One region of the Pseudomonas sp. P9_2 genome, then DNA from elsewhere that is predicted to be linked to it. Evidence: riboswitches for the same ligand, from Rfam matches in the RefSeq annotation. Region 1 holds a riboswitch; each other region holds the start of a gene.

Region 1 (9,519 bases):
TCTTGACGAACACCCCTTGCCTGTCGAAGCCTTGCGATCAAGTGTCAAACATCGCCGACTGTGTAACTTGACCAGATTAATTAGTTGGGTCTATAACGCAGCAAAACGGTATGGTGCTGCCCCATGAAAGTGGGCTTTGTTAGCATGTGATTGATGTTTGCAATATCGAATCTTCCATCTTCTGCGCCGGGCCTGCCATTGTCACCAATACCGATATCTAGCTCACGAAGTGCCCGAGGGTTTTGCAGGAGTATCTTGGCATACAAGGTTGCCTCGGCGGAAAAAGTTCTGGTGCTTGGCACCTGACCTGCCGCTTCTTTCAATTCGTTAACGTTTACAAAACGGTCATTTTCGCCTGCGGCGTACTCACGAAAGTGCTGCTTTATCTTATTCATCACAGCGTCCTGTTGGTAATGGACTACCTTAGGGCGGGCGCTGGTGGGCTGTTCCACAAGGCTGCTCAAAAGCGGCTCTGATCGTTTGAATCGCGGCAGATTACTATGATTGTTCAGTGCGGCCGGAGGGCTGGCCAGGGAACTCTGCGGCGCACGCTCAACAGCGTCAGTACTGACTCGCGGTTTGTTATTGATTGCACCTGTATCGTTAAAAAGAGCGAAGGGAGTGGGCGCGTTAGAAGTCGATATCAGCATGATTCATTCCTGAAGCCAATGGATTAAAATTCGCCACATTTCAAAAACACTTCGCTAATTGCGAAATGGCAGGAGTGTCTGTATGAAATGAGCACTGCTGCGTGGTGTCGTTCTGCGCGACCGTTCCGTATTGAATATGACATCATATTGCAGGCGCTTTTGCGGGATCGGCGCAAGCCTTACAAAGACTGAGTTGGTTAAGGCACAGGCTGGGTATGTTTATGCTTTAGGCGGCGCGACATTGACCCGCTCCGTTGCACTGCGTAGCCTTGCACCCTCGAGGTTCTTCGGCTCAGGCCGAAGCTAAGAAGGGAACGCGGTTCAAGCCGCGGCTGCCCCCGCAACTGTGAAGGGTTCAGTTGATTGCCACGCCACTGCCGAGACGGCGGGAAGGCGCAGTCAGCGTTGGTCACAAGACCTGCACGCCCCAAGCCAGGAGACCTGCCTCGTCACTGATTTTCCAATTCAACCGGGCGGGGTGATCCGGTGACGAAATCCGCTGCTGCGCGTGCCGCAGGGCCTGTCGTCCCGTATGCCCGCCCCAAAGGGCATCCGATGAAAACACTGGCCAAACTCCCCGTCACCATCGTTACCGGCTTCCTCGGCTCGGGCAAGACCACGTTGCTGCGCCACATGCTCGATAACGCCCAGGGCCGTCGCATAGCCGTGATCGTCAACGAGTTTGGCGAGCTGGGCATTGACGGCGAAATCCTCAAGCAATGCTCCATCGGGTGTACCGAAGAAGAAGCCAACGGCCGCGTGTACGAACTGGCCAACGGCTGCCTGTGCTGCACGGTTCAGGAAGAGTTCTTCCCAGTAATGCGTGAGCTGGTGGCCCGTCGTGGCGACCTTGACCATATTCTCATCGAAACCTCTGGCCTGGCTTTGCCCAAACCCCTGGTGCAAGCCTTCCAGTGGCCGGAAATCCGTAGCGCCTGCACGGTTGACGCGGTAATCACCGTGGTCGACAGCCCGGCCGTGGCCGCCGGCACTTTCGCTGCGTTCCCGGATCAAGTCGACGCCCAGCGCAAACTGGACCCGAACCTGGACCACGAGTCGCCGTTGCACGAGCTGTTCGCCGACCAACTGGCCAGCGCCGACCTGGTGATCCTCAACAAAGCCGACCTGATCAGCACCGAAGACCTGGCCCGCGTGCGCCGGGAAGTGGCCGAAGAGCTGCCGCCGGCGGTCAAGATCATCGAAGCCAGCAGCGGTCGCCTGCCATTGGACGTGCTGATCGGCCTGGGTGCCGGCTCCGAAGAGCATATCGACGCTCGCCACAGTCATCACGATCATCACCATGAAGGCGAAGACGACCACGATCACGATGCTTTCGACTCCATCTCCATCGACTTGCCTCAAGCCGACGAAGCACTGTTGCTGGACGCACTGACCCAATTGGTGGTGCAACACGGCATTTTGCGCGTCAAAGGCTTTGCTGCTATCCCGAACAAGCCGATGCGCCTGCTGATCCAGGGCGTGGGCACGCGCTTTGACAAGCACTTCGACCGTGCCTGGGGGGCCGATGAAGCGCGTATCACGCGCCTGGTGCTGATCGGTCAGGAGCTGGACGCCGCTGGCCTTGAAGCGCAATTGCGCGCTGCCCTCAGCGTTTAACCATGCACCTGCTCAGGACCCAACCCGGTGGTTTCGTCGCGGACGACAATATTGCCGACCTTGGGCAAACCCCCGCCGAGCTGGTGATCCTGTGCAGCGGTGACTCCAGCCTGGCGCTGCTGGCCGAAGCCGCCCAGCAGTTGCCCGAGGATTACCCCAGCCTGCGCCTGGCCAACCCGATGCAGGTGCAGAACCACGCCTCGGTCGACCTGTACGTCGATGAGGTGTTGCGTCACGCCAAGGTCATCCTGATTTCCTTGCATGGCGGCATTGGTTATTGGCGCTACGGCATCGAGCGTCTGGTAGAGCTGGCCGAGCGTGGCGTCACGTTGATCCTGGTGCCGGGGGATGATCGTCCAGACCCGGAACTCAGCGGCCTGAGCACCGTCGCTGCTGCACAGCGCGAGCGTCTGTGGCACTTTTTGCGCCAGGGTGGCCTGGGCAATGCGTTGGACTTTTATCACTGCCTGGCCAGCGCCCATCTGGGCCGCGACTATGCCTGGGCCGAGCCACAAACCTTGCCGCGTACGGCGATCTATCACCCGCACAAAGCCAATGCCCGCCTCAATGACTGGCAGGCGGATTGGCGCGCCGACTTCCCCGTGGCCGCGGTGTTGTTCTACCGCTCCCACTTGCAGGCGGCCAATACCGGATTTATCGATGTGTTCTGCCAGCGCTTGCAGGCAGCGGGCCTGAACCCGTTGCCCATCGCAGTGGCCAGTTTGAAAGAGCCCGGTTGCCTCACGGTGGTCGAGGACCTGTTGGACGACGTGCAAGTCGCGGTGATCCTCAACACCACAGGCTTTGCCCAATCCAGCCCCGAAGCGCCGCATCTGCGACCGTTTCGGCGCAACGTCCCGGTGATCCAGGCGATCTGCGCCCAGGATAACCAGCCCGGCTGGGAAGCCAGCGAGCAGGGGCTCGGCCCTCGCGATCTGGCCATGCATATTGCCTTGCCCGAGCTGGATGGGCGCATCATCAGCCGGCCGATCAGCTTCAAGGACCTGGCCTGGCGCAGCGAGCGCAGCCAGTCTGACGTGGTGTGCTACCGCGCAGCGCCCGAGCGCATGGATTTTGTCGCTGAACTGGCGCGGCGTTGGGTTGACTTGGCCCGGGTGCCGAATGCCGACAAACGCATCGCCTTGATCCTCGCCAACTACCCGACCCGTGACGGTCGCATCGGTAACGGTGTGGGCCTGGACACGCCAGCAGCGGCGCTGAATATCCTGCGGGCCTTGCAGGTTGAAGGCTATCCGGTGGCGCCGGCGCTTGCGGACAGCGGCACCGCACTGATCCACGAGCTGCTCGGCGGTGTCACTAACGACCTCGACAGCCTTGACCAGCGCCCGTGCCATCAAAGCCTGGGCCTGGCCGAGTACCAGGCGTTGTTCGATCGACTGCCCGAGTCCAATCGCCAGGCCGTGCTGGAACGTTGGGGCGCTCCACAAAACGATCCGATGTTCCGCGACGGCCGCATGATGATCGCCGGCCTGCGCCTGGGCCTGACCTTCGTCGGCATCCAGCCGGCCCGGGGTTACCAGGTGGACGCGAGCGCCGTGTACCACGACCCGGACCTGGTGCCGCCCCATGGGTACCTGGCGTTCTATTTCTGGCTGCGTCACACCTACGGCGCACACGGCGTGATTCATGTGGGCAAGCACGGTAACCTGGAGTGGTTGCCGGGCAAGGGCGTGGGTCTGTCGGAAAACTGCTGGCCGGATGCATTGCTGGGGCCGCTGCCCAATATCTACCCGTTTATCGTCAACGACCCGGGCGAGGGCGCCCAGGCCAAGCGGCGCACCCAGGCGGTGATCATCGACCACTTGATGCCGCCGTTGACCCGCGCCGAAACCTACGGCCCGTTGCGTAACCTTGAGTTGTTGGCCGACGAGTATTACGAGGCGCAATTGCTCGACCCGCGCCGCGCGCTTGAGCTGCAAAAAGACATTCTCAAACTGGTGCGCGAAACCCGCATCGACCAGGAGCTGGAGCTGGACAGCGAGACTGACGCCGACATCTGGTTGCCGCGCCTGGACACCTACCTGTGTGATTTGAAGGAGTCGCAGATCCGCGACGGCCTGCATATCTTTGGCGAATCCCCCGAGGGCCGCCTGCGCATCGACACCTTGCTGGCGTTGCTGCGCATTCCCCGTGGCGATGGCCGTGGCCCGCAATCTAGCCTGCTGCGGGTGCTGGCCAAGGCCTTCGAGCTGGGCTTCGATCCGCTCGATTGCGCCTTGGCCGAGCCATGGACGGGGCGGCGCCCGTTGGTACTGCAAAAGATTGACGGGCAGTTGTGGCGCACCGCTGGCGATACCCGCGAACGCCTGGAGCTCTACGCGGCGCGCTTGATCGAGCAGGCGCTGGAAGGCCCTGTCGAGCAGTTGGAAGAGCCTGGCTGGGAGGACGTCAAGTCGGTCGTCGAAAGCCTGCGCATTGTGGTGGCGCCGCGCCTGGACGCCTGCGGCCCGGCGGAAATGCGCGGCCTGCTCGATGCCTTGAGCGGGCGCTTCGTTCCGGCAGGGCCCAGCGGTGCGCCCAGTCGCGGGCGCCTGGATGTGCTGCCGACCGGGCGTAACTTCTTTACCGTGGACGTACGCAACCTGCCAACCACCACGGCCTGGCGCATCGGTTTCCAATCGGCCAACCTGATTCTCGAACGTCACCTGCAAGACCATGGCGACCACTTGCGTCAGTTGGGCTTGTCGGTTTGGGGCACAGCCACCATGCGCACCGGCGGTGATGATATCGCCCAGGCCATGGCGCTGATGGGCGTGCGCCCGGTATGGGCCACCGGCAGCCAGCGGGTCGACGATTTTGAAATCCTGCCGATCAGCCTGCTGGATCGCCCGCGTGTCGACGTGACCCTGCGCGTATCCGGCTTCTTCCGCGATGCCTTCGCCAACCTGATCCGCCTGTTCGACGCAGCGGTGCAGGCGGTGGCGGCCCTGGATGAACCGGACGACATGAACCCGCTGGCCGCCAAGGTGCGCAGCGAGCGCCAGGCGCTGGTTGAGTCGGGCCTGGATGCAGAGGCTGCGGCCAAGCAGGCCGGCTGGCGCATCTTCGGCGCCAAACCGGGTGCCTATGGCGCGGGCGTGCAGGGCGCGGTTGACGGGCGCCTGTGGCAGAGCCGCGAGGACTTGGCCGAGGTCTACCTCAACTGGGGCGGCTATGCCTACGGGGGCTCCGATGAAGGCACCGCCGCCCGCGAGCAGTTTGCCCAGCGCCTGAGCCAAGTGCAGGCGGTGTTGCAGAACCAGGACAACCGCGAGCACGACTTGCTCGATTCCAATGATTACTACCAATTCCAGGGCGGTATGCTCGCCGCCGTGGAAACCCTGAGCGGTGACAAGGCCGCCAGTTATCATGGCGACCATAGCCAGCCGGACTTGCCCAGAATCCGCACCTTGAAGGAAGAGCTGAACCGGGTGATCCGCGCCCGCGCTGCCAACCCCAAGTGGATCGAAGGCGTGAAACGCCATGGCTACAAAGGCGCGTTTGAAATGGCCGCGACCGTGGACAACCTGTTCGCTTTCGACGCCACCACCGCGTTGATCGACGATCATCAATATGCACTGCTGGCCGATGCCTACCTGCTGGACCCTGACACCCGGGCGTTTGTGCAGCAGCACAACCCCGATGCCCTGCGCGACATGACCGAGCGTATGCTCGAAGCCCAGCAGCGGGGCATGTGGCAGGCGCCGGGGGCTTATCGCGAAGCACTGGAAAACCTCTTGCTGGATATAGAAGAAGACAGCTGATGACCGAGATTCCCCATTTTCCGCTGTCCGCCGTGGTCGGTGCTGACGACCTGAAACTGGCGCTGTGCCTGACCGCCATCGACCCCCGCATCGGCGGCGTGCTGATCGAAGGTCCGCGGGGCATGGCCAAGTCGACCCTGGCTCGTGGGCTGGCGGACCTCCTTGCCAGCGGCCAGTTCGTAACTTTGCCCCTGGGCGCGACCGAGGAACGCCTGGTCGGCACCTTGGACCTGGATGCCGCACTGGGTGAAGGTCGTGCACAATTTTCCCCCGGCGTGTTGGCCAAGGCTGACGGCGGCGTGCTGTATGTGGATGAAGTCAACTTGCTGGCCGACCATTTGGTGGACCTGCTGTTGGACGTGGCCGCCAGCGGCACCAACCTGATCGAGCGCGACGGTATTTCCCATCGGCATTCGGCGCGCTTTGTGCTGATCGGCACCATGAACCCGGAAGAGGGCGAGTTGCGCCCGCAGTTGCTCGACCGCTTTGGTTTCAATGTGGCGCTGAGCGGGCAGACCTTGCCCGCCGAACGTGGGCAGATCATTCGTCGTCGCCTGGATTTCGACAGTGATCCGGCGGCCTTCTGCGCGCAGTGGGCCGCGCCGCAAGCCGAGTTGCGCGAACGCTGCACGCAGGCGCGGGCGCGACTCGACAGCATCGACCTGGACGATCACGCGTTGGCACAGATTACCGAACGTTGCTTTGCCGCAGGCGTGGACGGTATGCGCGCCGACCTGGTCTGGCTGCGTGGCGCCCGGGCCCATGCGGCGTGGCGAGGCGCGTCAGCCATTGCCGAGCAAGACATTGAAGCGGTGGCCGAGTTTGCCTTGCGCCACCGTCGTCAGCAGCAAACGCCCCCGGCCGCACCGCCGAATCAAGGACAGTCATCAAAACCGTCTGAAAGCTCGCCCGGGCAGGGCCAATGGGGCGATATGCCTGCGCCGGCCTTGCCCACGGGCGCCCGCCGCGATGTGCCGGCCTGGCCAAAAAAGCCCTAGGCATTCGCCCCCGACCTGACGCGGGGGCGGATGCCCGGCCCCAGGCGGGGCGGCTGGACAACGGCAGGCAGGGCACGGCGCGCAGCGCACAGAACGGCAGGATCAATTGGCCGGGTACGTTGCTCGGTGGACGGCCACAATGCCGTGATGACCTGCTGTTCCACCTGCGTAGCCGTTCGGCGCCGGAACTGTGGTTGGTAATCGTCGATGCCTCGGCGTCCACCCGGCGCCATCGGGCGTTGACCGATGCCAAGGGTTTGTTGGCTCAGCTGTTCGACGACGCTTATCGGCAACGGGCGCGCATGGCGCTGTTGACGGCCAGCGGGGCATCGCCGAGGTGGCAGGTGCAAGGTTTGAAGGCGGCGAAGGGCTTGACGGGTTGGCTGGAGCAGTTAGGCGCCGGTGGCGGTACGCCGCTGCTCGCCGCCTTGAGCGAGGCCGGGCAGTGGCTCAAAGCGCGGCGCAAGCGTTACCCGGCGCAGCAACAGCGATTGCTGGTGATCACTGATGGTCGGCTCAAAGCCATTGATGGGTTGCCGCCGTTGGAGTGCCCGGGGTTACTGGTAGACATTGAGCGCGGGCCGATCCGGTTGGGGCGGGCTCAGGAGTTGGCGATGGGGTTGCAGTTGGATTATCAGCATATTGATGCGTTGTAGTGCCTGGGCAGTCGCCATCGGGAGCAAGCCCTCCCACATTTTTCAGTGCGCCGCAGCACTACCTGTGGGAGGGGCGGTGCGACGATTCGACTTGCTCCCGATGGCTGCCTTGAATACACCGAGGATCTATCAGCCTGCCCCCGGCACATTCGGCCAAAGATCCGCCACCAGAAACAGCCGCTCGGCTTCTTCCCAATCCTCACCGCTGTGCACCATTCGCACCAGTAACTGCGCCGGTGCCATCGGATCCAGGTCCTTCAGCCAGCTTTGCATCTGCGCTTCACTCCACACTTGATCCGCCGTGTAATGCGCAGGTGCCAACCAGGCGTGGCGGGGCAGGGGTTGCCAGTGGCCGGGCGGGCGGGTGCTGACAAAATCCGACCAGTCACGCTGATGCAACCAGCATCCACGCAGATGCTGCGGGTGGGCGCCGATTGGGGGTTGCGCCGTGCCAGGCCAGGGATAGAGCAGATAACCGCCCAGCCACAAATGCGCATCGAACACCTGGATATCCAGCGCCGCCAAGGCGTCGCGGCTCTCGGCCCGTGCAGAAATCGGCAGTTGATGTTCGGCCAGGTGCGCCAGCTTGCGGTCCAGCCGGTCATGGCAGCCCGGGCCGAGCCATTGCGCGGTGTCCTGGCCATTGCCGTCCTGTGGGCCAAGATAGAGTTTGATCGCCAGTTCCAGATGGTGCACGCCATCGCGGTCGCGCAACAGCATGTCCAGTTCGCCCAGGGTATGCCCGGCGCGGCGGATCGGCAGGTTGGCGGCCAGCAATTCCACACCCGGCGCGTGCTGCACGGCAAACTGCCAAAGGCGCTCGTAATAGAGGCCCAGGCGCCGTGTGCGCGAGAGGCTGAGCCACTGCTGCAGGGCGCTGCTGTCCTGATCAAGCGCACGCAGCCAATGCTCAAGCCGGTGTGGCGCCTGCACCCAGTCACTGCCGGCCAGCGGGTGGCGCTGCGGCCACGGCGTTTGCGCCAGCATGGGCGGGGCGAGGATCACCCACGCCAGGTCGCGCACCTCGGGGTGGCGCAATTGGCGAGGCAAGTTGTGCAAGTCAGGGAACACGGTCATGGTCCGAGCATAGCCTTTTCAGCCGGGTGAAGGTGCCTGAGAACCATTGTCATCAAGGCGCGGCGGCGACAAAGGATTTTGCCTGAGGCGGCCTTTCGCCCATAATCGTTCTTTTTTGCCGCACCCCAAATCCCGCAGGAGCCCCATGGAGCAATTTCGCAATATCGGCATTATCGGTCGCCTGGGCAGTACCCAGGTGTTGGACACCGTCCGCCGGCTGAAGAAGTTTCTGCTCGAGCGCCACCTGCATGTGATCCTCGAAGACACCATCGCCGAAATCCTCCCGGGCCACGGCCTGCAGACCTCGTCGCGCAAGATGCTCGGCGAGGTCTGCGACATGGTCATCGTGGTCGGCGGCGATGGCAGCCTGCTCGGTGCCGCCCGGGCGCTGGCGCGGCATAACGTGCCGGTGCTGGGGATCAACCGCGGCAGCCTGGGGTTTCTGACCGACATCCGCCCCGATGAGCTGGAAGTCGAAGTGGCCAAGGTGCTCGACGGCCATTACCTGGTGGAAAACCGCTTCCTGCTGCAAGCCGAAGTGCGCCGCCATGGCGAGGCGATCGGCCAGGGCGACGCCCTCAACGATGTGGTGCTGCACCCGGGCAAATCCACGCGGATGATCGAGTTCGAGCTGTATATCGACGGCCAGTTCGTGTGCAGCCAGAAGGCCGACGGCCTGATTGTCGCCACGCCTACCGGCTCCACCGCGTATGCGCTATCGGCCGGTGGCCCGATCATGCACCCCAAGCTTGATGCC
Region 2 (9,519 bases), 1.0 Mb from region 1:
CCAATGCCTGGGCAGCAGCATCCAGGCGTACATCGAGGTCATTGAGTTCGCTGGCTTGCACCAGGCCCAGGTGGCGGCTCGGCAGTTCGATACCGGTCTCGCGGGATAACGCGCCGTACCAACGCAAGCCCTCGGTGAGGCTGCCTTCGAGCAACTGGGCATGGCGCAAGGTGCCGACACGGTTGGCCAGCACGCCGGCGAACGGCAGGTCGGGCTGATAGCGCGCCAGGCCCAGGGCCAGGGCACCAAAGGTCTGGGCCATGGCAGTCCCGTCGATCACCCCCAGCACTGGCACGCCGAAGTGCCGCGCCAGGTCGGCGCTGGAGGGGGTGCCGTCGAACAGCCCCATCACGCCTTCGATCAGGATCAAGTCGGCCTCCCCGGCCGCTTCCCACAGCAGACGACGACTTTCCTGCTCGCCCACCATCCACATGTCCAATTGATACACCGGCGCACCGCTGGCACGCTCGTGGATCATCGGGTCGAGAAAGTCCGGCCCGCATTTGAACACGCGCACCTTGCGCCCCAGGTTGCGATGCAAACGGGCCAGCGCAGCGGTGACCGTGGTTTTGCCTTGGCCGGACGCCGGAGCGGCGATCAAGACGGCTGGGCATTGGCGGGGCTGATTCAAAGTTCAACGCCCTTCTGTGCCTTGATACCGGCCTGGAACGCGTGCTTGAGCATGCCCATTTCGGTGACGGTGTCGCCCATTTCGATCAATTCAGGCTTGGCACCACGGCCAGTGACCACCACATGCTGCATCGGCGGGCGGGCTTGCAGGTCGCTTAGCACCTGGTCCAGGTCGAGGTAGCCGTGCTTGAGAGCGATGTTCAGTTCATCCAGCACCACCAGGCCAATGGAAGGGTCATTGAGCATTGCCCGCGACACCGCCCAGGCTGCTTCGGCGGCGGCGATATCGCGTTGACGATCCTGGGTTTCCCAGGTGAAGCCTTCGCCCATGACGTGGAAGCGAACTTGCTCGGGGAAGCGCCGGAAGAACAGCTCTTCGCCTGTGCTGTTGCGGCCCTTGATGAACTGCACCACACCGCACTGCATGCCGTGGCCCATGGCGCGGGCCAACATGCCGAAGGCCGAACTGCTCTTGCCTTTGCCGTTGCCGGTCAATACCAGCAACAAGCCGCACTCATTCGGCGAATTGGCGATGCGCTCGTCGATCACGGCTTTTTTGCGCAACATGCGCGCCAGGTGGCGTTCGTCGCGGTCGGGGGAATCGGTCATGGCAGCTCTCCGTTGGGGCTGGACAAAAACGGCGGGCAGGAAAAAGAAAAAACAGACAGCCAAGCATCGCCCACCGTGATGCTGTTGAATGTTCAAGGCCGGTCTCCGGACTCATGAGTGGCGCGTCTTGTCGAAGCAGCCGAGGGCGCGCCTTCCCATATCGCGGGCGATACAGTGGCAAACAGCACCGTCTTGACTCATTTACCGTTGCGGGGGCAGCGCCGGAATCGCGGCAGCACTGTGTACAAGTGCGCTCGCTCACCGGCTTCCCTGTTTCACCCTGTCGACGCGCACGCCACAGAGCACCTGGAACAAGCCGCGAAGGTTAGTGGGTTGGGGGTGGAGCGTCAATTAAAGCTGGCCTTGTACTTGAACCATCCGTACAGCGTGCTTCTCTACCCTTACAGGTATCAAGGAGAAAACCATGCCTAAAACCCGACTGGCCTTACTGATCATGCTCACCGGCAGCCTCGCCGCCTGCGGCGAAAGCTCCACCTTGCAAGTCTCCGATGGCACCGGGCCCTCGCCCAAACTGCCGGAGCCGAACAAGACGCTGATTCCCACCGTCAACATCGCCCCGGCGATCGGTTGGCCTGAAGGCGCCAAGCCAACGGCTGCCGCCGGCACCCAAGTGGCCGCATTCGCCGAGGGCCTGGAGCATCCACGCTGGCTCTACGTACTGCCCAACGGCGACGTGTTGGTGGCCGAGACCAATGCGCCACCCAAGCCAGACGACACCAAAGGCGTGCGGGGTTGGGTGATGGAAAAAGTCATGGGCCGCGCCGGTGCCGGTGTGCCGAGCCCGAACCGCATTACGTTGTTGCGCGATGCCGATCATGACGGCGTGGCCGAAACGCGTACGGTATTTCTGCAAAATCTGAATTCGCCGTTTGGCATGACACTGGTGGGCAACGACCTGTACGTGGCGGACTCGGACAAGTTGCTGCGTTTTCCTTATCAGCCAGGTGAAACCGCAATCACATCCCCAGGCACAACAGTCGTGGAGTTGCCAGGTGGCCCCTTGAACCACCACTGGACGAAAAATGTGGTGGCCAGCAAGGATGGCAGCAAGTTGTATGTGAGCGTCGGCTCCAACAGCAACGTCGGTGAAAATGGCCTGGACGCCGAACAAGGCCGCGCGGCCATCTGGGAAGTTGATCGCGCCACCGGCCAACACCGCATTTTCGCCTCCGGCCTGCGCAACCCCAACGGCATGGCCTGGGAGCCACAGAGCGGCAAACTGTGGACTGCGGTGAACGAGCGCGATGAAATCGGCAGCGACCTGGTGCCGGACTACATCACCTCAGTCAAGGATGGCGGCTTCTATGGCTGGCCCTTCAGCTATTACGGCCAGCATGTGGATGTGCGCGTCACGCCGCAAAACCTGGATTTGGTTGCCAAAGCCATCACGCCAGACTACGCGGTAGGCCCGCACACCGCTTCACTGGGGCTGACCTTCGCCGAGGGCAGCAAGTTGCCTGCGCAATTCAGCAACGGCGCGTTTATCGGCCAGCATGGTTCGTGGAATCGCAAGCCGCACAGTGGTTACAAGGTGATTTTTGTGCCGTTTGAAGGAGGCCAGCCGAAAGGACAGCCGGTGGATGTGCTGACGGGGTTTCTCAACAGCGACGAGAAAGCCATGGGCCGGCCGGTGGGCGTGGTGATCGACCAGCAAGGGGATTTGCTGGTGGCTGATGATGTGGGCAATAAGGTGTGGCAGGTGTCGGCAGCCAAATAACTCACCTCAAACACACCACAAAATAATGTGGGAGCAAGCCCCCTCCCACATTTGGATCTATGTACGACTCAAGGGTTGCGTGCCAGATTCCCCGGTAAAACCCGTTTCGCACTCAGGTAGGCATTCTGCCAATACGCTTTGGATAGCGTGTCGAGCTTAACCGTACCGCCGGTTTGCGGCGCATGCACAAAGCGCCCTTCCCCGACATAGATTCCCGCATGGCTGACCCGTGAACCACCGCCTGTGGCGAAGAACAGCAAGTCACCGGTTTGCAGGTTCTGCTCGCTGACGTCCTGGCCACGCATCACGATCAGTTCGCGGGTGGTGCGCGGCAGGGAAATGCCGGCGGCGTCGCGGAACACAAAGCCGATCAGGCCACTGCAATCAAACCCCGAATCCGGTGTGTTGCCGCCCCAGCGATAAGGCGTGCCGACCAGGCCCAACGCACGGAAGAGCACGTCTTCGGCAGCCGGCGAAAAATTCTGGGTGGCGTAGTTGAATACCGGCTTGGGCTTGACCGCTACAGGCGCGGGCGGCGGTGGGCGGCTGGCGCAGGCGCTGAGCAGCGCGGCGCAAACAATGAGCATCAGGCGGGCCGAGGTCGACATGTGCAGAACAATCCTGGTCTGGATGCGGCTTTCGCTGCCGAACGTTGAAAACCAGAACGCGCAAGCAAAGCTCGCGCGAACGGATAACAACAATGTCCAGGGATTCTAGCGCTTACACGTCAAACTTCAAGTATCACTTTAACTTTACTTACTAGCGGTAACCGTAGTCGGGGCCATGGCGAGTGCGCGCTTGGCTTCGATGAAGGTTTTGCTCCAGTAGCTGTCGCCCAGGTTATCGACCCGAACACCACCGCTGCGGCGGCTGCTGGAGTGGATAAACTGATTATCGCCCAGGTAGATACCGGCGTGGCTGACACGACCACGGCCACTGGTACTAAAGAAAAGCAGATCGCCCGGCTTGAGGTTGTTGCGTGCGACCAACGGTGCATCCACGTTGATCATTTCGCGGGTGGAGCGAGGCAGGTTCATGCCAGCTTCTTCACGAAACAGATAACCGATGAAACCGCTGCAATCGAAACCGGCTTCAGAGGTGCCGCCAAAACGGTAACGAGTACCGATCAGGGACTTGCCGCGTTCAAGAATGCTGTCGGCCAGAAGGGGCAGCTGGTAAGGCTTGCTGTCTGAAAACTCGGCGAGTTCTTTTTCGGTTGCCATCTCTTCTTCATAAACAGAAGCAGACTGTGCAGCAACGAACTTGGCCTGATTTTGAACCTGTGGTTTGGGCTGTTCTGCCACCTGTTGAGGGTGGGAGGCGCAACCAAACAATAGGGTAACGAGTGCGAGAGGCACGAGGGGTGCGAAGCGATTTAGCATGGGCACGACCGTGGCTGATGTGTAAAGAAGCCGAGACTATGCCCTCTATCACATCGATTTGCAAATTCAATCGTGATCTATGTGACTTATTGTTTGGACTATGCCATCTAAGCCGTAATTCCATTTATCACTGCACTTGCGTGGCCCGCTGGGCTCAAACGCAGGTTTTCTGGCGCCCGTAAATTGCCGATTGCTGGCAAATCAACGCCTTACCAACCCAGTGTTTCTTTGAGGAAAGGAATCGTCAATTTTCTTTGCGCCTGCAAGGAGGCCTGGTCAAGCTGCTCAAGCAAATCGAACAGCGCGCTCATGCTGCGGGTGCCACGAGTCAGGATAAAGTGCCCGACTTCGTCGGTCAGGTGCAGGCCACGTCGGGAAGCACGCAGCTGCAGGGCACGCAACTTGTCCTCATCGGACAACGGGCGCATCTGGAAGATCAGCGCCAGGGTCAGGCGCGACTTGAGGTCGGCCAGCTTCACCGGCAGCTCACGAGGCGATGTGGAAGCGGCGATCAGCAAACGACGACCGCTGTCGCGCAGGCGGTTGAACAGGTGAAACAGCGCTTCTTCCCAATCCGCCTTGCCGGCCACCGCCTGCAAGTCGTCCAGGCACACCAGTTCGTATTGCTCAAGGTTGTCGAAGATGCCGACACCGCGGTCCATCAACTCGGCCAGGGGCAAATACACTGCCGGCTCGCCCATCTGTTCGAAACGCAGGCACGCGGCCTGCAACAGGTGGGTACGCCCCACGCCATGCTTGCCCCACAGATAGATCAGGCTTTCAGTCCACCCGGCGTCGGCTTCGCAAAGCCGCTCCACATAGCCGAGTGCAGCGGCATTGGCGCCTGGGTAGTAATTGATAAAGGTAGCGTCATCACGCAGACGCACACCTAGGGGCAGCTGAATCGGTTTCATGCTGACTGAACGGCTCCCATCGAACCGTTAGTGGCCTCTGTGTAAAGTTTGCAAAGTTTATACCCGTGACGCCGGGTGCACAATGCAGCAGACCACAAGCAAAATCAAAGGTTTGCGTTAACCTGGCGGTTTTACGCGGATTGTTTGACGCCCCCTGCCCCACAAACAACAAACCCGGCCTTGGCCGGGTTTGTGACATTGCGATTACAACTCGGGCTCATCAACGCCCGTATACACGTCCGAATCCTTGTACAAGTCGTGAACATGACGCACCAGCACCATGATCACCGCCGCCACCGGCAGCGCCAGCAGAATGCCGGTAAACCCGAACAACTCGCCACCCGCCAGGATCGCAAAGATCACCGCCACCGGGTGCAGGCCAATCCGATCGCCTACCAGCAACGGCGTCAGCACCATGCCTTCCAATGCCTGGCCGACCATGAACACCGCGACAATCCCCAGCATTGGGTAGAGGTCGCCGCCAAACTGGAACAGACCGGCCACCAGCGCCGCACCGATACCAATCACAAAGCCCATATACGGCACGATGGCTGCCAGGCCTGCGATCAAGCCGATCAACAGCCCCAGCTCCAGGCCGATGGCCATCAAGCCAGCTGCGTAGATCACCCCCAGCGCCAGCATCACCAGCAACTGACCGCGAACGAATGCCCCCAGTACTTCATGGCATTCTGCAGCAAGGGAGACGATGCGTTCTTCACGGTCACGGGGCAGCAGGCTGCGGATCTTGGCCATCATGATGTCCCAATCACGCAGCAGGTAAAACGCCACCACCGGGATCAGCACCAGGTTGGTCAACCAGCCGATCAGTGCCAGGCTCGAAGCGGTTGCCTGGCTGAGCACCACCGTAACGATATCGGTGGTCTTGTCCATATGCTCGCTGATGGCCGCCTTGACCTTGTCGAACTTCCAGAACCCATCCGCCAACCCGAACTTGGACTGAGCCCACGGCATTGCCGTGTGCTGCAACCAGTCGAGCATCTGCGGCGCCAGCTCGTAGAGGCGAAACAGCTGCTTGGCCAGCATCGGCACCAGTATCAACACCAGCGCGGTGATAATCAGCGTGAACAGTGCGAACACCGTGACCACGCCCAAAGTACGCGACATACCGGCTTTTTCCAGGCGATCCACCACGGGATCGAACAGATAGGCGAGCAACAGCGCCACCAGAAACGGCGTCAGGATCGAATGCAGCAAGAACACAAAACCGCACAGCAGGACTATCCCGCCAAGCCACACCCAACGACGCGTATCCGCCATAAACCACTCCATCTATTATCGACGCCCTTCTTCTATATAGAAGAAGGAACACTATTTACCAACGAAAACGCAGTTGCGCCTGAGGCTCAGGTACAGCAGCCGGTTGCGTGCCATCGACCACAGGTTGCTGGGCCGGGACTTCACCTGCGGGAACTTCCTGCAACTTGGCCAGGCTCAATTGGGTACGCAACTGCTCAGCACTACCGTTGACGCGATACACAATGCGATTGCCATCCACCAACTGCGGCTGACCGCCAAAGGGTTCCAGCAACCGGCCCAGGGCGGCGTATCGCTCCAGGTTCATGCCTTGCACTTCAAGCAGCTGCTCGCTGCTCACGCCGGGCTTGACCGCAAAGCGCGGCGCCAGCTTTTGGCTGACCTCCAGCAATACAGCATCTGCCAGTGCGGCAGTATCAGCGCCTTGGACGGTACCTTGCTCAGACTTATCGCCCAGCCACAGACGCCATTTGGCCTGCCACTGATTACCTTCCTGGCGCGCATGCACAGCCAGCAACGCATCGGCTCCGTAGCGCTCGGAGGCTGCACGCAAGGGCGCAGCGTCCGCGCTTTCCAGATTCGGCGCAGTGGCAACCACTTGCTCATCCAGGTCGCCCAGCGGCAGGCGCAACGGCAAGCCACGGTGTTGCGCGGCGCGGCGCAGTGTCTGGGCAACCGCCTGGCCATCGCCGACCAGGCTGCTGCCTTCGGTGGAATCGTTCAGCCACCAACCGAGAATCGACGGCCGATTACTGCCCCAGATCGACAGGCCGGCATCACGCAAGGCGCGGTCGGTGCTGACCGGGTCGAAGTCCACTTGCAGGCTCTCGGGCGGGCCCGCGTCGTAGCCATATTGGGTGATGATTTGTTGCGGGTCCTTGCGGATTGCCGCCAGGCCCGGGCCGTCGGCGGCCTTGGCGTCGCCGGTGAGGCGGATCACCAGGGTCTGCACGGCGCGCTGGGTGGCCTGGTCACGCTCCTGGGGCGACTGGCTGCTGACCGGTTCGAGCACTTGATAGAGGCCATTGAGGGTTTCGGCATGACTCGCCAGGCTGACCAACGACAAACAGCCCACAAAGAAGAATTTACACAGACGCATGGAAGATTCCCGAACGACAAATTTAGCGGCTGGAACAGACCGCGTGAATCGGTTTAGCCAGGCTGTGACCACAGCACCCGGCAAAACATTCACAGGGCCTCGGTAAGTTTTTGTACTGTCATAACGATAGCGGGTTCAAGGCTATACCTTAATACGCCGCTTGGCAGAGCCGATCAGCATTTTTTAACCGGCTTTTTTAATCTATATGGCCCTGCCCGTCGGCCCGAGGATGGCCGCTGCCCTTCAAGCCTGATAAAATCGCGCGCCTTCGCAGACCGTCAACGGCAGCGGCCTTTTTAAAAAGCGCCCGCCCGCTCGGTCGTTACCCCTGAATCCCCCCCTAAAGGCCTGGATCATGAGCAAGCAACCCTCCCTGAGCTACAAGGACGCCGGTGTAGACATCGACGCCGGTGAAGCATTGGTCGAACGCATCAAGAGCGTCGCCAAGCGCACTGCGCGCCCTGAAGTCATGGGCGGCCTGGGCGGTTTTGGCGCCCTCTGCGAAATCCCGGCCGGCTACAAGCAGCCTGTACTGGTGTCCGGCACCGACGGCGTAGGCACCAAGCTGCGCCTGGCCCTGAACCTGAACAAGCACGACAGCATCGGCATCGACCTGGTTGCCATGTGCGTCAACGACTTGGTGGTGTGCGGCGCCGAGCCGTTGTTCTTCCTCGACTACTACGCCACCGGCAAGCTCAATGTCGAAACCGCAACCCAGGTGGTCACCGGCATCGGCGCCGGCTGCGAACTGTCGGGGTGCTCGCTGGTCGGCGGCGAAACCGCTGAAATGCCAGGCATGTACGAAGGCGAAGACTACGACCTGGCCGGTTTCTGCGTCGGCGTCGTGGAAAAGGCCGAGATCATCGACGGCTCCAAAGTGGCTGCCGGCGACGCCCTGCTCGCCCTGCCATCGTCCGGCCCGCACTCCAACGGTTACTCGCTGATCCGCAAGATCATCGAAGTGTCCGGCGCCGACATCGAGAACATCCAGCTCGACGGCAAGCCTCTGACCGACCTGCTGATGGCCCCGACCCGCATTTACGTCAAGCCACTGCTCAAGCTGATCAAGGACACCGGTGCCGTCAAGGCCATGGCCCACATCACTGGCGGCGGCCTGCTGGACAACATCCCGCGCGTCCTGCCAAAAGGCGCCCAGGCGATTGTCGACGTGGCCAGCTGGCAGCGCCCGGCAGTCTTCGATTGGCTGCAAGAGAAAGGCAACGTCAACGAAACCGAGATGCACCGCGTGCTGAACTGCGGTGTGGGCATGGTCATCTGCGTGGCGCAAGAGCACGTTGAAACCGCGCTGAACGTATTGCGTGAAGCCGGCGAGCAACCTTGGGTCATCGGCCAGATCGCCACTGCTCCGGAAGGCGCAGCCCAGGTTGAACTGAAGAACCTTAAGGCGCACTGATGCCTGCAACCTGTGATGTCGTGGTGCTGCTCTCCGGCACCGGCAGTAACTTGCAGGCCCTGATCGATAGCACGCGCAGCGGCGACAGCCCGGTGCGCATCGCTGCGGTGATTTCCAACCGCAGCGACGCCTACGGCCTGCAACGCGCCAGGGACGCGGGTATCGACACCCGCTCGCTGGATCACAAGGCGTTCGACGGCCGCGAGGCCTTCGACCGCGCCCTGGTCGAACTGATCGACGCCTTCAATCCCAAGCTCGTCGTGCTTGCCGGCTTCATGCGCATCCTCAGTGCTGATTTCGTGCGGCACTACGAAGGGCGCCTGCTCAATATCCACCCTTCCCTGCTGCCCAAGTACAAAGGCATGCACACCCATCAGCGCGCCCTCGACGCCGGCGACAGCGAGCATGGCTGCAGCGTGCACTTTGTCACCGAGGAACTCGATGGCGGGCCTCTGGTC
Region 3 (9,519 bases), 760 kb from region 1:
CAAGCCAGCTCCCACATTTGATCTACGGTGCTGGTAGATTGCGTTCTTCCAGCAGTTTTACAAAGCTGTTCAAACTCTGCGATACCGTGCCCCGCCGCCAGATCAGCCAGGTATTCAAGATACGGAATGTGTCGGGCAGCGGCCACACGCTCACCGCCGCACACCCCGGCATACTCTCCAGCATACTGCGCGGCATCAGCGCCAGCCCGGCCCCGGCGCTGACACAGGCCAACATGCCATGGTACGACTCGATCTCGAAGATCTTGCCCGGCACCGCGCCATCCTGTGAAAACCAGCGTTCAAAGTGATGCCGGTACGAGCAGTTCGAGCGAAACGTATAAATGTTCTCGCCATTCACATCCTGCCCCCGGCTGATCGGCGCGTGATGCAGCGGCGCGATCACCACCATCTCCTCCTCAAACACCGCCACACCCTCCAGCGTGGAGTGCAGCACCGGGCCATCGACAAAGGCCGCCGTCAGCCGGCCCGACAGTACGCCTTCGATCATGGTGCCCGAGGGGCCCGTACTCAGGTCCAACTCCACCTTGGTGTATTGCTGGTTATACGCCGCTAGTAACGCCGGGATACGCACCGCCGCCGTGCTCTCCAGCGAGCCCAGGGCAAACGCACCTTGGGGCTCCTCCCCCGCCACCGTGGCGCGGGCTTCTTGCACCAGGTCGAGAATGCGCCGCGTATAGCCGAGGAAATTCCACCCGGCGGGGGACAAACGCAAGCGACTCTTCTCACGGATGAATAACTCCACGCCCAAATCCTGCTCCAGTTGCTTGATGCGCGTGGTGAGGTTCGACGGCACCCGATGAATCAACTGCGCGGCGGCGCTGATGCTGCCTTGTTCGGCAACGGCCTTGAAGATTTCCAGCTGCACCAGATCCAAGTCATTCTCCATTCATGAACGTATTGCTTAATATTATTCAGTTTCCAGAAAAGATACAGCCCCGTACGCTGGCCATCATTCACTCTTTCAGCCGGACGGTGCCATGAACAACGCTATTTCCCACCAGACCCACGCCTTGTCGATCAACCCCGCCAACGGTGAAACCGTTGCCAGCTACCCCTATGAAAGCGCAGCACAACTGGATGCCGCCCTCACCCGCGCGACCGATGCCTTCCGTACCTGGCGCCACACCCCGGTGAACCAGCGTGCCGACTATCTGCTAGCCCTGGCTGCCGCCCTGCGTGAGCAAGCTGAAGACATGGCGCAGATGATCACCCTGGAAATGGGCAAGCCTATCGCCCAGGCCCGCGCCGAGATTGAAAAATGCGCCCAGCTCAGCGAGTGGTACGCCGCCCACGGCCCGGCCATGCTCGCCCCGGAACCTACCTTGGTGGACAACGGCAGCGCCCGGATCGAATACCGCCCACTGGGCCCGATTCTCGCGGTGATGCCGTGGAACTTCCCGGTGTGGCAAGTGCTGCGCGGCGCCGTGCCGACCCTGCTCGCCGGCAACACCTATGTACTCAAACATGCGCCCAACGTAATGGGCAGCGCCTACCTGATCCAGCAAGCGCTGCGCAAAGCCGGTTTTGCCGAAGGCGTGTTTGAAGTGATCAACGTGACCCAGGACGGCGTGTCCACCGCCATCGCCGACCCGCGCATCGCCGCCGTGACGCTCACCGGCAGCGTGCGCGCCGGTATCGCCATCGGCTCACAGGCCGGGGCCGCGTTGAAAAAATGCGTGCTGGAACTGGGCGGCTCCGACCCGTTTATCGTGCTCAACGACGCCGACCTCGACGCCGCCGTACAAGCTGCCGTCATCGGCCGCTTCCAGAACAGCGGCCAGGTCTGCGCCGCCGCCAAGCGCTTGATCATCGAAGCGGGCGTGGTTGAAGCCTTCACTGCCAAATTCCTGGAAGCCAGCCGCGCCCTGGTGATGGGCGAACCCACCTCGACCGCCACCTATATCGGCCCCATGGCGCGTTTTGATCTGCGTGACGAACTGCACGGCCAGGTCCAGGCGACCCTGGAAGAAGGCGCCAGGCTGCTGTTGGGTGGCCATAAAGTCGCGGGCGCGAGCAATTACTACGAACCGACCGTCCTGGCCGACGTCACCGACCAAATGACGTCGTTCAAACAGGAACTGTTCGGCCCCGTGGCGTCGATCATCACCGCCCGCGACGCCGAGCACGCCGTGGCCCTGGCCAACGACAGCGAGTTCGGCCTGACGGCCAGCATCTTCACGGCCGACGCGGCAAAGGCGCGAGCGATTGCCGACCAGCTGGAAACCGGCGGGGTCTTCGTCAACGCGTTCAGCGTGTCGGACCCTCGGGTGGCGTTTGGCGGCGTGAAAAAAAGCGGGTTCGGCCGCGAGCTGTCGCACTTCGGTGTACGCGAGTTCTGCAATGCCCAGACGGTGTGGCTGGATCGTAAGTAGCCTGCCAGCCTTGGCGCTCAACAATTAATATGTCGTCGCACGCACTGCACCAAACCATCCAGGGCCTGGGGTTTTACCGGCGCGAGCACACAGACCGTGTGCTCGCGCGCTCCCTCCGTCACTGTCAGGGTGTAATGCACCTGGCCGGGGTTGCCTGGTTCAGGGCGAGTGCTTTGCGGCAACCGAAAGAAACCCGAGTCTTCGATCAGTTGCCGCAGCTCCTGCTGGTCCTGCTCGGGCAACGCGTCCAGTTCGACGCTGCGCGGTTTGGCCAACCCTGGAAAAAACGCCGCCCCGCCGCTTTCCTTGATTGAAATTCGCATGGCTGTTCCTCGCCGCACAGGCGGCTTCGTCAAACGTTAATGCCCACCGCTTTCCAGCCTGCCTTGACCGCCTTCTGCTCATCCTTGTTTACGCCATAAAGCTGACCGGCAATATCATGGGTGATACGCGCAAAACGCAAAAAGCCGGAATTGGGCCGCAGCCGCGAATCGCGCAGTGCGTCATACCAGATCCGCCCTGCACGCTCCCAGGCGAACCCGCCAATCTTGGTGGCCACCTGATAGAACGCGTGGTTGGGAATGCCGGAATTGATATGCACGCCACCATTGTCCTCGTAGGTTTGCACAAAATCATCCATATGCCCCGGCTGCGGGTCTTTGCCCAGCAGCTTGTCATCAAAGGCGGTGCCCGGGGCTTTCATCGAACGCAGAGCGGTGCCTTTGATCTTTTTGGTAAACAGCCCCTTGCCGATCAACCAGTCGGCGTCCTCGGCCGTTTGCTTCAGCGCGTACTGCTTGATCAACGAACCGAATACATCCGACAGCGACTCGTTCAGCGCGCCGGACTGGTTGAAGTACATCAGCTTGGCCTCATCCTCGGTCACGCCATGGGCCAACTCATGGCCAATGACGTCGAGCGCCACGGTGAAGCGGTTGAACAACTGCTGGTCGCCATCGCCGAACACCATCTGGGTCGAATTCCAGAACGCGTTGTTGTAGTCCTGGCCGAAGTGCACCGTGGCGTCCAGCGCCATGCCCGCATCGTCGATGGAGTTGCGGTCGAATACCTGGTCAAAAAAATCGAAGGTGGCGCCCAGGCCGTCATAGGCTTCGTCTACTGCGGCATCGCCACTGGCGGGCTGCCCTTCGCCGCGAATCAGCTTGCCAGGCAGGCTGTCGGTGTTTTCGGCGCTGTAGATCGAGCGCTGTTTCTCGGCGCCCACGGCCAGCGCCATGCGGGCCGGGCCCTTGGCGGGTACCGCGACCATACGCAACGAGCGGAACGTGCTGTCCTTGGCGCGCGTGCGTAATGCGACCTCCCGCTGGGCTTTATCCCCGTGGCGGGCGATCTGGTCGAGCATGTACGGTGGGATCAGGCAGAAAATCGGGTTGCGCGGTTGGCGAACACACATGAGCTGGCTCCTTTTTGGCGTGTGATGAACGTCCGGGTAACGGTTTTCAGGATAGCCCTGTGTTCGCCACCTGGGCCAAATTGTCATGAGTTTGTGTTTCAGTGGTGTTTATCCGAGGCCCATAAGGAACATGCCCATGCCCGCCCGCACAGCCAAAATCGACCTTTCCCACCGCCCAAGGCTCGCCGACCTGCGCCCATTGGTCGCAGCCAGCCCCAGCCTGCTGGAAGCCAGAACCGCGACGCCGCGTGTCACAGCGGCCAAGGACTTCAAAAACCGCGCGGGCTATGCCGACGATTTCCTCAGCGACTTCGTGGTGCCATGGCCCACGGTTGGCGAGCCGCTGGCAAGCGACGTGCAACCCAAGCGTCTGGACTACACGCATTTCTCCATCACCATGTCGCGCTCCCGGCGATTGGCGCTCTACGTGGGGGTCAATATCGACGGCGCCAAGCATGTGGACATCACGCGCAGCAACGACGCCTGGGCCTACGATGGCCGCCTGCCTCTGGACGCCCAAGCAGGTGAAGACCTCTATGCCGGCAATGGCCTGGACCGCGGCCACCTGGTACGGCGCCAGGACCCCAACTGGGGCGACGAGGCGAACACCGCCAACTTCGACACCTTTCACTTCACCAACTGCTCGCCCCAGATGAGCGGCTTCAACCAGAAGACCTGGCTGGAACTCGAAGACTACATTCTCGACAACACCCAGCGCTGGAAAGCCCGCGCCACGGTATTTACCGGGCCAGTGTTCGCCGATGACGACCGACTTTACCGTGGCGTAAAAATCCCCAGGGCGTTCTGGAAAGTAGTGGCCTACCTCAGCGACGATGGCAAACCGTCCGCCAGCGCCTACATGATTGACCAAAGCCGCGAGCTGGGCCAACTCGACCTGGTATTCGGCCCGCTTCGCACCTACCAGCGCAGTGTGATTGCGATCGAACAACTGACCGGCATCCGCTTCGCCAACCTGGCCGACTACGACGGGTTCAGCAACGAAGAGCGCGCCACAGGCACCCGGATCGAAGCGCTGATCCGCGGGCCGCAAGATATTCGACTCTGATTCGCGCCTACAGGGTGTGATCGCTTACCATATCGCCGCCGGTTCCCGTATGGGACTAACAGGGAATTCGAAACGCCGCACGCGACGTGAACCGAAACTGCCCCCGCAACTGTAGATGCCGAGCCTGCTCCCCACTGCCACTGGACCGCGTCCGGGAAGGCGGGAGCAAGGCGACGACGCATCAGTCAGGAGACCTGCCGGCCCAGCTAATTCACTAACCGGCGGGGTGTCCGGGAAGGACATCCTGGCCCTGCCCATCAGCAGCGTCCATGGGCGTATTTCCGAGCCGTACCTCCCCTGCTGCACCTACGGTTCACAAGGAGATCGCCTCATGCTGCCACGCGTTACCGCCCTGATCGCAGGCTTGGGTATGTGTGCCCTGGCGCAAGCCGCGCCCACTCAGTACCCGTTGACCGTGCAAAACTGCGGCAGCACCCTGACCTTCCAGCACGCCCCCGCCCGCAGCGTGACCATCGGCCAGGCTGCCACCGAGATGCTCTACGCCCTGGGCGTGGGCGACAAGGTGGTCGGCACTTCGCTGTGGTTCAACAACGTGGCGGCGCAGTACAAGGCCCAGGACGACCGCATCGAGCGCCTGGCCAACAACGAGCCAAGCTTCGAAGCCGTACTCGCCAAGCGCCCGCAACTGGTGGCCGCCGAGCTGGAATGGGTGGTGGGCCCCCAAGGCGTGGTCGGCACCCGTGAGCAGTTTCATGAACTGAAGATCCCCACCTACCTGTTGCCGTCCGACTGCGAAGGCAAGGACAACCTGGTGGGCGCCGATGGCACCCGGTTGGAGCCCTTTCGCATCGAGACGATCTACCAGAGCCTCCAGCAACTGGCACAGATATTCGACGTACAGGATCGCGGCCAACAACTGGCCGACGAACTCAAGGCGCGCCTGGCCAAATCCGTCGCTACGGCGCAGGGCAAAGGCTTGAAGCAGGCCAGCGCACTGGTGTGGTTCTCCAGCGCCGAAATGGCCAGCGACCCTTACGTAGCCGGCCATAAGGGCGTGCCGCAATTCATGCTGCAAACCCTAGGCCTGCGTAACGTCGTGCAGTCCGATGAAGAGTGGCCCGCCGTGGGCTGGGAAACCATCGCCAAGGCCAACCCCACCTTCCTGGTGATCGCTCGCATGGACCGCCGCCGCTACCCGGCCGACGACCATGAAAAGAAACTCGCCTTCCTGCGCAGCGACCCCGTGACCCGCAACATGGACGCGGTCAAGAACAACCGTATCATCATCCTCGACGCCCTGGCGTTGCAGGCGAGCCTGCGCACCTTCGAAGGCCTTGAACAACTGGCCGCCGCCATCGACGGCTACGACCTGGGCCAATGATGCGCAGCCTACTCGCCCTGGCGTTGCTGCTGCTCGCCCTGCTCGCTGGCGTCGCCATCGGTGAAACCGCCATCGAACCGCAGGTGGTGCTGCAGGTGCTCGCCAATAAACTCTGGGGCGCGGGCTTCGTGCTGGACCCCATCGACGAAGGCGTGGTGTGGAACTATCGGCTCACCCGGGCCCTGGTGGCCGCAGCCTGCGGCGCAGGGTTGGCAACGTGCGGCGTGATCCTGCAATCGCTGCTGCGTAACCCGCTGGCCGATCCGTACCTGCTGGGCATCAGCGCCGGCGCGTCAACCGGCGCGGTACTCGTTGCCTTGATTGGCGTGGGCGGTGGCCTGGTGTCGTTATCGGCCGGCGCGTTTGTGGGGGCGATGGCGGCGTTTGCGCTGGTGACGCTGCTGGCGCGGGCCAGCGGTTCGTCCAGCGGTACCGGGCAGATCATCCTCGCAGGCATCGCCGGCTCGCAGTTGTTCAATGCTTTGACCGCGTTCCTGATCACCAAGTCGGCCAGCTCCGAACAGGCCCGCGGCATTATGTTCTGGCTGCTGGGCAACCTCAGCGGCGTGCGCTGGCCGTCGGTGTGGTTGGCGGTGCCGGTGGCGGTCGTGGGGCTCGCGGTGTGCCTGTGGCACCGGCGCGCACTGGATGCGTTTACCTTCGGCAGCGACTCGGCGGCCTCCCTCGGCATCCCCGTACGCCGCGTGCAATTTGTGCTGGTGGCCTGCGCTGCGCTGGTGACGGCGGTGATGGTGTCCATCGTCGGCTCCATCGGGTTTGTCGGCTTGGTGATTCCCCATGCGGTGCGCCTGTTGCTTGGCACCGGGCATTCGCGCTTGTTGCCGGCCAGCGCCTTGGGTGGCGCGCTGTTTTTGATCGCTGCGGACGTGCTGTCGCGCACCCTGATCAAGGGCCAGGTGATTCCGGTAGGTGTGGTGACCGCATTGGTGGGCGCGCCGGTGTTTGCGCTGATCCTGATTGGCCGGAGGAATGCGCGATGAGCGTGCTCAGTTGCAGCGGCCTGGGCTTCAAAGTGCGTGAGGCGCAGTTGCTGCGCGACATTGACCTGGACGTGCAGTTGGGTGAAACCCTCGGGATCGTCGGGCCCAATGGTTCAGGCAAATCCACCCTGCTCAAATTGCTGGCTGGATTACGTGTGCCGGCCAGCGGCGATGTTCGCCTGGGTGGCAAGCCGCTCGGTGAGTTGTCGCGCCGCACCATCGCGCAACAGCTGGCGGTGGTGGAGCAACAGGCCGACACCGACGACGCCATCCGCGTGTTCGACGCCGTGGCCCTGGGCCGCACGCCGTGGCTGTCTGCGTTGAGCCCGTGGTCGCGTGAAGACGATGCCATCGTGCACCAGGCCCTGCACGACGTAGATGCTACCCACCTGAGCCAACGCGCCTGGCGCAGCCTCTCTGGCGGCGAACGCCAGCGCGTACACATCGCCCGCGCCCTGGCGCAACGGCCGCAGATTTTGTTGCTGGACGAGCCGACCAATCACCTTGATATCCAGCATCAACTGGCGATCCTCAAAGGCGTGCAAGGCTTGCCGGTGACGACCTTGATTGCCCTGCATGATCTGAATCAGGCGCTGACCTGTGATCGCCTGGCCGTACTGGATCGCGGAGAACTGGTGGCGCTGGGCGCACCGCTGGAGGTGCTGACGCCACAGCGCTTGCAGGAGACATTCGGGGTGCAGGGGCATTACCTGACGGACCCGTTCGACGGTGCGCAGATCCTGCGCCTGCGCTCCAACTGAAACCGTGGGTTGTAACAGCGGACGGTAACCACGATGCGAAGCGAGTCGCTCTTGATCTGCTTTTGATCTTAGGCGCCCCGTTAAACCACGCTGGCCGGAATTCGACAGGGATTTGGGGGGTAAACCGGCAGGGATGCCGGTTTAGCCGCCCCGCGCCATGGATGGCGCGTGGCGGCGGCCCCCCAAATCCCTGTCGGATTACGGGCACACCGAGCCTAAGCGAGGTGCCGAGTGGTGGGGCAAGAGCGTTTTGCTTACTTTTGCGCTTTTCAAAAGTGAGCCGCCGTCAGGGCGGAACCCTAAGTGGCCGTTACCTAAATAACGGATATGTACGCGGTCAAATCCAACATCCCGGTCGGCTGTCAGGCCGTCTTCGCAGGCAAGCCAGCTCCCACATTTGGATCGCGCTGCGTCAGTTAGAACAGCGCCGGCTATCCGGTCGTCACGGGAGCAAGCTCCCTCGCCACAGGTCCAGCGTCGCACCAAAGTTGTGTAGATACCTATGCCCCGATGAGGGAGTGTCAGCAAATACATCGGTGACTGGCCCACTGCCATCGGGGGCAAGCCCCCTCCCACATTGGTTCTACAGAAGTCGGTGCATATGGGTTGTCTGCCATATCGGGTCGGCCTCGACATCCACCACTTCGAACCCCTGCCGCCGCCAGAAATCAATCGCGCCGGGCAGAAACGGATGGGTGTGCAAGTACATCACCTCCACGCCATCCGCCCGCGCCAGCGCCTCCAGCGAGCGGTACAACCGGCCCGCCAGGCCCAGGCGGCGCACTGCCGGGAGCACATACAGGCGCACCACTTCCACCGTCTTGCGCCCCTGGTAGTTCAACTGTGGGAAGCGGCCGTCGTAGGGCCGATAAGCCACTGCGGCAACGATTCGACCTTCGGCACGGGCAATCAAAAACCGCCCGCCGCCCTCAAGGTAGATGGCTTCAAACTGCGCCAGATCCTGGGGTACTCCGGTGGCACTGAGCGTTGGAAACAGTTCATCCCGCGCCTGCAAAGCGAAACTCAGCACCTGGGGAATGTCAGCGGCCTGCACCGCCTCGATACTAACGCTCATCGCCAAGGATCCGAGCCGTTATCCACTGGCGAGCGTAAGCCAACACGCGATCGGCCATCGCCACCGGAAAATGAATAAACCCATGGGCCGCTTCCGGCAGTAGATGGGCCTCAACCGCCGCCCATCGCTCGGCGATAAGCAGGGTGTCATCCTTGAGCGGGTCCAATTCGCCCACGAACATCAGCGCTGGCGGCAGCCCCTCAAAGTCCCCATACAAGGGCGACAACGGTGGCTGCCGGCGCGCCTCGTCGCTGATCCCCGGCGTCAGCAGGCGCAGCGCCTGGACCATGCCCGGACCATCCAGCAACAAGGTGCCCGGCCCGGCCATGCGCACACTGGGCGTGCCGGTCAAATCGTAGACGCCGTAATACAACACCGCGCCGCTTACCCGCTGGAGCAACTCGGGCCATTGCTTGAGCGCCAACAAGGTGGCCGCCGCCAGGTGCCCGCCGGCCGATTCACCGACG

What was found. A riboswitch is a leader RNA that binds a small molecule or an ion and turns the genes downstream of it on or off. The one in region 1 is predicted to bind cobalamin.
Positions count from the first base shown of each region.
Region 2: another riboswitch for cobalamin. It lies ahead of cobO (cob(I)yrinic acid a,c-diamide adenosyltransferase); the one in region 1 lies ahead of cobW (cobalamin biosynthesis protein CobW).
Region 3: another riboswitch for cobalamin. It lies ahead of QMK52_RS16550 (ABC transporter substrate-binding protein); the one in region 1 lies ahead of cobW (cobalamin biosynthesis protein CobW).

Region 1 is NZ_CP125376.1:4,453,731-4,463,249, forward strand. Features, by position in the region: gene QMK52_RS19890 (hypothetical protein) at 81-650, opposite strand; cobalamin riboswitch at 914-1,114, shown strand; gene cobW (cobalamin biosynthesis protein CobW) at 1,206-2,267, shown strand; gene cobN (cobaltochelatase subunit CobN) at 2,270-6,031, shown strand; gene QMK52_RS19905 (ATP-binding protein) at 6,031-7,029, shown strand; gene QMK52_RS19910 (vWA domain-containing protein) at 7,083-7,685, shown strand; gene QMK52_RS19915 (DUF1853 family protein) at 7,815-8,762, opposite strand; gene QMK52_RS19920 (NAD(+) kinase) at 8,908-9,519, shown strand, end outside.
Region 2 is NZ_CP125376.1:3,409,437-3,418,955, reverse strand. Features, by position in the region: gene QMK52_RS15325 (cobyrinate a,c-diamide synthase) at 1-631, opposite strand, end outside; gene cobO (cob(I)yrinic acid a,c-diamide adenosyltransferase) at 628-1,239, opposite strand; cobalamin riboswitch at 1,318-1,564, opposite strand; gene QMK52_RS15315 (PQQ-dependent sugar dehydrogenase) at 1,664-2,977, shown strand; gene QMK52_RS15310 (C40 family peptidase) at 3,046-3,585, opposite strand; gene QMK52_RS15305 (C40 family peptidase) at 3,730-4,359, opposite strand; gene hda (DnaA regulatory inactivator Hda) at 4,569-5,273, opposite strand; gene QMK52_RS15295 (AI-2E family transporter) at 5,478-6,551, opposite strand; gene QMK52_RS15290 (DUF2066 domain-containing protein) at 6,607-7,647, opposite strand; gene purM (phosphoribosylformylglycinamidine cyclo-ligase) at 8,003-9,061, shown strand; gene purN (phosphoribosylglycinamide formyltransferase) at 9,061-9,519, shown strand, end outside.
Region 3 is NZ_CP125376.1:3,695,888-3,705,406, reverse strand. Features, by position in the region: gene ptrR (putrescine utilization regulator PtrR) at 23-895, opposite strand; gene QMK52_RS16570 (aldehyde dehydrogenase family protein) at 999-2,393, shown strand; gene QMK52_RS16565 (protealysin inhibitor emfourin) at 2,411-2,716, opposite strand; gene QMK52_RS16560 (M4 family metallopeptidase) at 2,746-3,807, opposite strand; gene QMK52_RS16555 (DNA/RNA non-specific endonuclease) at 3,944-4,873, shown strand; cobalamin riboswitch at 4,896-5,090, shown strand; gene QMK52_RS16550 (ABC transporter substrate-binding protein) at 5,205-6,215, shown strand; gene QMK52_RS16545 (FecCD family ABC transporter permease) at 6,212-7,216, shown strand; gene QMK52_RS16540 (ABC transporter ATP-binding protein) at 7,213-7,977, shown strand; gene QMK52_RS16535 (GNAT family N-acetyltransferase) at 8,561-9,052, opposite strand; gene QMK52_RS16530 (alpha/beta hydrolase) at 9,042-9,519, opposite strand, start outside.